Regions from separate parts of the Kribbella sp. NPDC049584 genome, predicted to be linked through region 3. Evidence: riboswitches for the same ligand, from Rfam matches in the RefSeq annotation. Region 3 holds a riboswitch; each other region holds the start of a gene.
What was found. Region 3 has a riboswitch for thiamine pyrophosphate ahead of thiS (sulfur carrier protein ThiS). Riboswitches for the same ligand answer to the same signal wherever they lie in the genome.

Region 1: another riboswitch for thiamine pyrophosphate. It lies ahead of AB0J62_RS32645 (cytosine permease); the one in region 3 lies ahead of thiS (sulfur carrier protein ThiS).
Region 2: another riboswitch for thiamine pyrophosphate. It lies ahead of thiC (phosphomethylpyrimidine synthase ThiC); the one in region 3 lies ahead of thiS (sulfur carrier protein ThiS).

What each region holds. Positions count from the first base shown of each region.
Region 1 is NZ_JBFAPF010000012.1:26,074-29,342, reverse strand. Features, by position in the region: gene AB0J62_RS32650 (cation:proton antiporter) at 1-400, shown strand, start outside; gene AB0J62_RS32645 (cytosine permease) at 342-1,667, opposite strand; TPP riboswitch at 1,663-1,781, opposite strand; gene AB0J62_RS32640 (alpha/beta hydrolase) at 1,799-2,461, opposite strand; gene AB0J62_RS32635 (hypothetical protein) at 2,458-3,269, opposite strand, start outside.
Region 2 is NZ_JBFAPF010000018.1:23,611-26,879, forward strand. Features, by position in the region: gene AB0J62_RS40005 (hypothetical protein) at 1-163, opposite strand, end outside; gene AB0J62_RS40010 (lysophospholipid acyltransferase family protein) at 299-1,045, opposite strand; TPP riboswitch at 1,086-1,217, shown strand; gene thiC (phosphomethylpyrimidine synthase ThiC) at 1,209-2,831, shown strand; gene AB0J62_RS40020 (transposase) at 2,969-3,269, shown strand, end outside.
Region 3 is NZ_JBFAPF010000013.1:99,585-102,853, forward strand. Features, by position in the region: gene AB0J62_RS34670 (glycosyl hydrolase) at 1-422, shown strand, start outside; gene AB0J62_RS34675 (LacI family DNA-binding transcriptional regulator) at 419-1,420, opposite strand; TPP riboswitch at 1,485-1,595, shown strand; gene thiS (sulfur carrier protein ThiS) at 1,588-1,791, shown strand; gene AB0J62_RS34685 (thiazole synthase) at 1,793-2,566, shown strand; gene AB0J62_RS34690 (NmrA/HSCARG family protein) at 2,580-3,269, opposite strand, start outside.

The DNA.
Region 1 (3,269 bases), on a different contig from region 3:
GCTCGGCTACGGCTTCCTGATCCCGGTGTTCTTCGTGACGAGCGGTCTGCGCCTGGATCTGCGCGGGCTGGTCGACGATCCGGCGGCGCTGTTGCGCGTTCCGCTGTTCTTGCTGGCGTTGCTGGTCGTGCGCGGCGTACCGGCGTACCTCTCGGTGCGGACGCTGGGTGCTCGGAGTACCGCGGCTGTCGGGCTGTTGCAGGCGACCTCGTTGCCGTTCATCGTGACCGCGACGCAGATCGGCGTGGTGACCGGGCTGATGAGTCCGGTCACCGCCGCCGCGCTGGTCTGCGCCGGACTGCTGTCCGTGCTGATCTTCCCGGCAATCGCTCTCGCGCTGCTCAGGCAGCCTGCCGCCGACCGATCCGGCCGAGAAGAACCGCGGCCAGCATCGAGATGACGATCGACGTGTACGTCGCGCCGAGCCACGTCGGGACCGGCTGGTTGTTGAAGAGCGCCTGCTGTACGTCGGTCCAGAACGGGGACCATCCGGCGACGGTGCCCGGGTTCACCAACTGGTAGGCGACGAATCCGATCAGCCACGCGAGCGTCGGCTGCCAGCGGAACTTCGCCGTACCGGAGACGTCCCAGTTCATCTTGCTGACCACGAAGAAGTCCGCGATCGCGACCGCGAACAACGGGATGAAGACCGAGCCGATCAGGTACAGGAACTGCGTGTAGTTGCCTAGGTCAACCACCAGCGCGATCCCGGTGGCGATCACGCCGATGGCGACCGAGATCCACCGGCGGTCGATGTGGCCGATCAGATTGTGCGCGGCCATCGTGGTCGAGTAGACGTTCGCGTACGCCTCGTCGACCTCGTCGACCAGCAGCACGAGCAGTGCGATCGCTCCGGCGGGCAGGGTGACCAGTGCGGTGATCACGTCGTCACTGTTGGTCTGCAAGGTGGCCACCGCGACAACGCCGAGGGCGTAGTACCCGATCGCTGCCAGGCCGTAGCCGAGTGCGGACCCACTGAACGCAGCCTTGTTGGTACGCGAGTGCCGGGTGTAGTCCGCGGCCAGCGGGGCGAACGAGACGACACCCGCGGCGGCGAGGTCGACGGCCGGCCAGAAGCCGAACACGCTGTCCTGCGGCAGAGCATGCACCGGCTTGCCGAGCACCTGCACGAACAGGTAGACCGACGCGATCAGCACCAGCCACACCATGAACTTCCGCAGGATCTTCACGCTGCCCAGCGGCCGGACCGCCATCGTCGTCGCGATGATCCCGGCCAGTACGACGAACAGCCAGCGCCAGCGTTCACTCGTCACCGCGACCGCGGCCTGCGAGATGACGATAATCTCCATCGTCGCCCAGCCGACGTTCTGAGCGATGTTGAGGATGGTCGGCGCGATCGAGCCGCGACGGCCGAACAGCCCCCGCAGGCTCGCCATCGCCGGCGCACCGGTGTGCGACCCGAACACGGCCGCACCGCCCAGCACGAGCGCCCCCATCACGCAGCCGACGACGACCGCGAGCAGCCCTTGCCACAGCGAGCCCGTGTACGCCGCGACGAGCGCACCGGTCACCGGGCCGAACAGCGAGATGCCGAAGTTGCCCCACAGCGTGAACTGGTCGAAGAAGCCGAGCGTCCGCGGCGCATCGGTGGTGAGGACGAGCGGCGCCTCGGTCGAGTCGGCAGGACGAACAGCGGTATCGGTCATCTGTGACCCCAATCCCTACGCCGGCATTACCCGGTCAGGTTCAGGCGGTCGGCGACCCAAGCTGTCGCCCTCTCAGCCCGCGCATCCTCGGTGCGAGCTCCCGCATAGGTTTGTGTCTGGAGTCTAACGCGTCAGCTAGTTTCCGGCAGAGCGGCTGCTCGTTCTATGAGAGCGGCGAGCTCCGGGCCGTTCGTGACGACCGGCATATGCGCGCCGGTCTCGAAGGTCCGCGCCTCACCATGGCTCAGCTCGGCGAGTCGCTGGACCCACTCCGCCGTCGCCAGCAGGTCGTGCTTCCCACGGACGATGAAGACCGGTGCCTTGACCTGCGAGATCACTCCGGCCAGGTCGTGGTGCCGGGACGCCTCACCGGCGCGGGCAATGGTCGGCAGCGTGGTCCGCACGTACTGCGGGGTGACGGTCCGGATCAGCTTGGGCGAGTCCGGGACGGCGGATCCCAGCCAGCGCACGGTTCGGTCCACCCAACTGGACATCCGCGCATCACCCGACGGCGCCGCTAGTACGACCGCGTGCACGAGATCGGCGTACCGGACTGCGGTTTCGACGACGATCTGGCAGCTGGCGGAGTGGCCGACGAGGACGGACCGCTCGCGGATCTTCTCGGCGAGGGCTACCGCCAGTGCGCGCGGGTGCAGATCCTCGCGGACGCCGGCCGGTTCGCCGTACCCGGGCAGGGTGACGACGTGGTACGGCGTGACGAGGTGCTCCACGGTCCGGGCGTACGACTCGGGGCCGAGGCCCAGACCGGGCACCAGGACGACTGGTGCGCTCACTCCCAGGGTGCCTTGACCGGTGGGCCCTGGACGACCGGGTTGGGTACGTCGGGCTTCAGTTCGCGGTACCCGAGGAAGAGACCGACCGCGAGGATCAGCAGACCGGCACCACCCCAGCCGTACGCCGTGGGCAGCCGGTCGACCGCGCCGTCGATGGACCCCAGACCCGTGGACAGCACCATGATCAGCCAGACCAGGATCGGTACGGCGGAGACCGCGACCAGGCCGAGGCCGACCAGCTCAGCCGGCTCGGGCTGGCGGCCGGCCCTGCGGCGGGCGAGTACGTCGCGGATCCACATGAACAGCGCGGCGGCGCCGACGACCACGAGCAGCAGCTGGCCGATCGCGTCGATCACGTCCGTGCGCAGCGGGTGGTTGAGGGGTGAGCCCGGTGCCTGCGAGATGTCGCGCAGCGAGACCCGCTGGACCGAGATGACGAGCAGGCCGTAGAAGCCGGCGATCACCGTGGCCAGACCGACGACCCGGTAAGCACGGGGGTCGCGCGGCTGCTCCCGTCCGTACACGGGGAGCTCGTGCGGCTCAGGGCTCGACGGGGCGCCGTACGGCATACCGGGGCGGTAGCTGGGCGGCTGGGCGTGGTGCGGACCAGCCTGCGGGTGGGGCGGGACGCCGTACTGTCCTGGTGGGGTGCCGTAGGGCTGAGGCGGTGCGTACGGGCCTTCGACCGGCGGAGTCGCGCGGCCGGTGCCGTATGTGCCACCGCCGTACGGCGTGGGCGGGGCGTAGTGGTGCTGCTCCTCGCCGGGCTGCTGATCGGCCTGATCGGGTTGCTCGCCCCGGCCGTACG
Region 2 (3,269 bases), on a different contig from region 3:
CGTTCACCGCGGACTCGATCTCGCGGGCGCGATCCGGGTTCAGCCCGCGGGTCGCCCAGTCGACGAAGAACGCACCGGCGTCCGGGATGTGCTCGGCAACATGCGGCGCCGGAGTCATCGCGCCCGGGTCGAACAGATGCAGCTCTTCCGGTGAATCGAACAAAACCTTCCCCGCCCGTTCGTGTCCGCGGGCCATCGATGCCGGCCCGCCGCACAGGGACCCCCCAGGTTCCTGCTCTGTCAACGAAGGCCTTCGTACCCTCGTTCAACCCCGAGGGTCAAGGTCCTGTCCGCCGTCTTAACGACGTTTGGCGGCTCGGCGGGCGAGCTCCTCCTGGTCCAGGCGCTCGGCCTCGGCCGGGGTCGGCGCGCTGCCGCCGTACGCCGCGGGCAGCCACCAGGCGCCGGCGGGCTGCTCGGGGTAGGCGCGGATGGTCTCGTCGAGCATTCCGGCCATCGTGGATCGCAGCTGCGCTGTCGCCTCGCCCGCGTCGTCGTCCGGCGTGACGGTGATCGGTGCGCCGATGGTGATCGAGATCGGGCGGTGCCGGGAGAAGTCCCGCGGATGATCCTTGGTGAACATCCGCTGCGTGCCCCACAGGATCATCGGGATGACCGGCACGCTGGCTTCCGCCGCCATCCGGACCGCGCCGGACTTGAACTCCTTCAGCTCGAAGGAGCGGCTGATCGTGGCCTCCGGGAACACTCCGACCACCTCGCCCGCGGCCAGGTACTCCAGCGCCTGCTGGTACGACGCCGCGCCCGCGTCCCGGTCGACCGGGATGTGGTGCATCCCACGCATCAGCGGACCGGAGTACCGGTTGCGGAACAGCACTTCCTTGGCCATGAACCGGACCAGTCGCTTGCTCGGGAGAGCGCCGTACCCGCCGAGGATGAAGTCGACGTAGCTGATGTGGTTGAGGGCGATCAGCGCACCGCCGGTCCGGGGCACGTTCTCCGCGCCGGTCAGGCGGAGCTTGAGGTCGAGAACCTTGAACGAGGTCCGCGCGAAGGCGATGACGGGCGGGTACACGAGGTCGCGCATCCCTAGACGTTACAGCCATGCCCTAGGGTGGTCGGTGACAACTTGAGATCGCGGGAGCTCGCACCGTAGTGGGCTGAGAGGGCGGCTGGACCAGGAATCGAACCTGGCCGGCGCCGCCGACCGCCGAACCTGTCCGGGTAATTCCGGCGTAGGGAGCACCAGCATGGTGAATGTCAGCACGATCCGTCCGGCCGTCACCACGGGTCCGATCTCGGGCTCGGAGAAGGTCTATCGCGGAGAGCTGGGCGTACCGGCTCGTCGCGTGCAGCTGACCGACGGCGAACACTTCGACCTGTACGACACCTCCGGCCCGTACACCGACGCGGCGGCGCGGATCGACGTACAGGCGGGTCTGCCCGCGATGCGGCGGGAGTGGATCGCCGGGCGCGAGCCACGGACCCAGCTCGGGCACGCGCGGGCCGGGGTGATCACCGAAGAGATGAGGTACGTCGCCGTCCGGGAGGGCGTCGATCCGGAGTTCGTCCGGGCCGAGGTGGCGCGCGGGCGGGCGGTGATACCGGCGAACCGGCGGCATCCGGAGAGCGAGCCGATGATCATCGGCAAGAAGTTCCTGGTGAAGGTCAACGCGAACATCGGCAACTCCGCCGTCACCAGCTCGGTCGAGGAAGAGGTCGAGAAGCTCGTCTGGGCGACCCGGTGGGGCGCGGACACGGTGATGGACCTGTCCACCGGGAAGAACATCCACGAGACGCGGGAATGGATCCTGCGGAACTCACCGGTGCCGATCGGGACGGTGCCGCTGTACCAGGCGCTGGAGAAGGTGAACGGCGATCCGGCCGCGCTGTCGTGGGAGGTGTACCGCGACACGGTCATCGAGCAGTGCGAGCAGGGTGTCGACTACATGACCGTGCACGCCGGCGTGCTGCTGCGCTACGTGCCGCTGACCGCGCGGCGTATCACCGGGATCGTGTCGCGGGGTGGATCGATCATGGCCGCCTGGTGCCTCGCGCATCATCAGGAATCGTTCCTGTACACGCATTTCGCGGAGCTGTGTTCGATTCTGCGGGAGTACGACGTGACGTTCTCGCTGGGCGACGGGTTGCGGCCGGGGTGCATCGCCGACGCGAACGACGACGCCCAGTTCGCGGAGCTGCGGACGCTGGGCGAGTTGACCCGGATCGCCTGGGAGCACGACGTACAGGTGATGATCGAAGGTCCGGGTCATGTGCCGATGCACAAGATCGCCGAGAACGTGCGGCTCGAGGAGGAGCTCTGCGGCGAGGCGCCGTTCTACACATTGGGGCCGTTGGCAACTGATGTGGCGCCCGCCTACGACCACATCACGTCGGCGATCGGCGCCGCACAGATCGGCTGGCTGGGTACGGCGATGCTGTGCTACGTCACGCCCAAGGAACATCTCGGGCTACCGGATCGTGACGACGTGAAGACCGGCGTGATCACCTACAAGATCGCTGCCCACGCAGCGGATCTGGCCAAGGGGCATCCGGGTGCACAGGCCTGGGACGACACGTTGTCCAAGGCAAGGTTCGAGTTCCGCTGGGAGGACCAGTTCAACCTCTCGCTGGACCCGGACACGGCTCGCTCCTTCCACGACGAGACCCTGCCGGCCGAGCCCGCGAAGACGGCCCACTTCTGCTCGATGTGCGGGCCGAAGTTCTGCTCGATGCGCATCACCGCCGATATCCGCGCGTACGCCGAGGAGCACGGCCTCACCTCGACGGAGGCGATCGAGGCCGGCTTCGCCGAGATGTCGGAGACCTTCAAGGCCGCCGACCAGAAGCTGTACCTGCCACTGGCTGACTGAGAGCCCTTGTCCGGCCCGGTTCACCGTCCTCCCGGGCCGGACACGGGGAGTAATCGGGTGAAGCGATTCAGGTTTTGTCCTTCACTCTACGTGAATAAGACTGTAGCCTTAAGCCGTTCAGAAGGAGGTGCAGGGCGATGGTCTTCGTTCTCACGGTAGATCAGCGAGGCAGCCGAAGCACGACCGATCTCGTACCCGAGCTGCTGAACTCCCTGAACCGCCGCCCGCGCCGGTCCGGACTGCTGCGGAGGTTCGAGCGGACCGCCGGCGATGAGGTGCAGGGCGTGCTGTCCGAGGCCCGGCCCACGATCGACGTGATCGTCGAGCTGCTGCGCGCGGACTCCTGGTACGTCGGCCTCGGTGTCGGCGAGGTGACCGAACCGCTGCCCCGCAGCACCAGAGCCGGCAGCGGCGAGGCGTTCGTGTTCGCCCGGGAGG
Region 3 (3,269 bases):
TCTACATGTACGACTTCAAGAACGACGGCATCGATCCGGCCGCGGCGGAGAACAACTTCGGGCTCGTGCACAACGAGGCCGACGCGCTCGGTAAGTACACCCCCAAGCCGTCGTACGTCGCCTATGCGACAGCCGCACGTCAGCTCCGCGGCGCGACGTTCCTCGGCAAGGAGAATCCGGGCAACGGGCTGATCGACCAGGTCTACGCGGCGAACGACGGTACGCCGTTCCGCGCGATCTGGGCCGCATCCGGATCCAACACGACGGTGACGGTCAACGCGACCGGACCCGTCCAGGTCACAAGCCTCTACGGTCTGACCAGCACGATGACACCTAACGCGAACGGCCAGATCACGGTCACGGTAGGCATCTGGCCGACGTACATCTCGGGCTCGACCGTGACGTCGGTCAGCGCGCCCTAGGCGGATTCCCGCGGTACGACGGAAGGCGCGAACAGAATGCGCTGCGGCAGGCTGGCGGCCGTCCCCTCCAGCCTGCTCAGCAGGACCCGGCCGACCGCGCGACCCTGCTCACGCGGATCGCCCGCGATCGTGGTCAGCGACGGCGAGATGAGCGCTGCCGCCTCGATGTCGTCGAAACCCATCACCGCAAGGTCATCGGGCACGCGAAGGCCGCGGGCGCGGGCGACATCTAGGGCGCCGATCGCGACCATGTCGTTCGTACACAGCACGGCCCGCGGCGGTTTGCGCAGTTCGAGCAACTTCTGCAATCCCGCAGCGCCGCCGGCTCGGGAGAACTCCTCGCGGACGACCAGCTGACTGTTGAACCGCAGCCCGGCCGAGGTCAGCGCGCGACGGTAGCCCTTCACCCGATCTGCGGGCGGCCCGTCCCCCAGGGCGCCGGTGATGAAGCCGATCCGGTGATAGCCGCGCCTGATCAAGTACCGCGTTGCGATCTCTCCGGCTGCGAGGTCGTCGGAGGTCAGTACGTCGATCCCGGCCGAGGCCTTCCGCCCGCCCATCAGTGCCACCGGGATCCCCGCCTCGACGGCGGCCGCCACGTCGCTCGCCTTGCTGTAGTAGCCGGCGAACACGATTGCGTCGACACTGCGAGTCACCATCCGCGCGACCAGATCCTTCTCGGCTGAAGGCGAGCCGTCGGTGTTGCCGATCAGCACCTGGTACCCGGGCTCGCTGACCACGTCGAGCAGACCACGCGCGACCGACGGGTAGAACGGGTTGGTGATGTCCGGCACGATCAGCGCGATCGTCTGGGTCCGCTGCATCCGGAGGCTGCGCGCGAGCTGGTTCGGCTCCCACCCGAGCTCGTCCATCACCGACCGCACTCGAGCCCGCGTCACCTCCGACACGTGCCGTCGCCCCGACACGACATGCGAAACCGTCGTCGGACTGACCCCTGCCCGAGCAGCCACGTCCGAGATCGCGACCCGCTTCGCCAAGACGCTCCCCTCCCCGCGCAGTTCTGGTCACGATAACTGCCCATCGCCACCAGGGCGCTATAGTCGAGAGGTCCGCGGGAGCTCGCATGGAGTGGGCTGAGAGGGTGACTAGCCGTCACCGACCGCTGAACCTGAATCGGGTAATTCCGGCGTAGGGAGGAAGCGCGATGGAATCCGTGTGGGTGAACGGTACGGCGGTTGACGTGCCGGCCGGCAAGTCCGTGGCCGAGTTGATCACGGAGTACTCCGATCGCACCACGGGGATCGCGGTCGCGGTGAATCAGAACGTGCTGACCAAGGCCGAGTGGGCGCAGACCGCGTTGCAGCCCGGTGACCGGGTCGAGATCGTCAGCGCGACGCAGGGAGGCTGACATGGATGACCCACTGGAGCTCGGCGGGCGGACCTACACGTCCCGACTCATCATGGGCACGGGCGGTTCGGCCAATCTGGAAGTGATGGAGGAGGCATTGATTGCCTCCGGCACCCAGTTGACCACGGTCGCGATGCGCCGCCTCGGCACGGGGCACGAGGGCTCGGTGCTCGACGTGCTCAAGAAGCACAGCATCGACGTACTGCCGAACACCGCCGGCTGCCACACCGCAGCCGAGGCTGTGCTGACCGCGAAGCTGGCGCGGGAGGCGTTGGAGACCGACCTGATCAAGGTCGAGGTCGTCGCCGACGATCACCTGCTGCTGCCCGACCCGTTCGAGCTGCTCGACGCCGTGGAAGCCTTGGTGGCGGACGGTTTCACCGTGCTGCCGTACACGAACGACGACCCGATCCTGGCCCGCCGGCTCGAGCAGGCCGGCTGTGCGGCCGTCATGCCGTTGGCCGCGCCCATCGGTTCGGCGCTCGGGATCCGCAACCCGCACAACATCGCGCTGATCGCGGAAGCGGCCGAGGTGCCGGTCATCGTCGACGCCGGGATCGGTACGGCGAGCGACGCCGCGCTGGCGATGGAGCTCGGATGCGACGCGGTCATGCTCGCGACCCCGGTCACCCGTGCGGAGAAGCCCGCCCTGATGGCCGCCGCGATGCGTGATGCCGTCTCCGCGGGACGAGCCGCACGCCTCGCCGGGCGGGTCCCTCGCCGTTGGCAATCCGCGCTGGCGTCGTCGCCTACAACTGGTCTGCCGACGTCCTGACGTACGACGGCGCTCAGGCGAGGAACTCCTCGACGGTGGTCACGTGTCCCACCAGCTTCGCGGTCTCCGCGACGTCGACCGTGACCTGGTTGACCGCCAGCCAGCGCCACATCGTGGTCAGGTCCGTGCCCACGAACCGTTCGAAGAGCCGGACCGGCATCCGGAAGCTCCGTGGCGGTCGGCCCTTCGCGTCGGCCCAGGCTCGCCGGCACCCGTCGATCGAACGGAGCTCGGCCGCCAGCGCGAGCTCCTTTCCGGCGAAAACGGACGGCTCGGCGAAGGCCCGGGCGGCGACCGCACCGAGGTTGTCGACGGCCAGCCAGGGGATCCTTGTGCTCTCGCCGGCGAGCTTGGGCATCACATGCCAGACCGAGACCGCCGGATAGAAATCCTTGTGCGTCATGAGTTCCATGAAGGCCATCGGCCGGAGAACGGTCAGCGGCAGGTCCGAGTCGCGCAGGTAGTCCGCGATGACGAGCTTCGATTCCCAGGAGTCGACGCCGGTACCACGTAACCCTGGTCCGGCCGAGCCGTAAACCACGTGCTGGACGCCGGCGGCGTGAGCAGCGTCGGCGACGTTCTTACCCTGCCGTACCTCGCCTTCATGGCCGGCAGTCATCGGGTTCTGGACGCTATAGACGCCGTAGGCCCCCTTGAAGGCCGGGAGCAGCGATCGCGTGTCCGCCATGTCGCACGGCGCGAC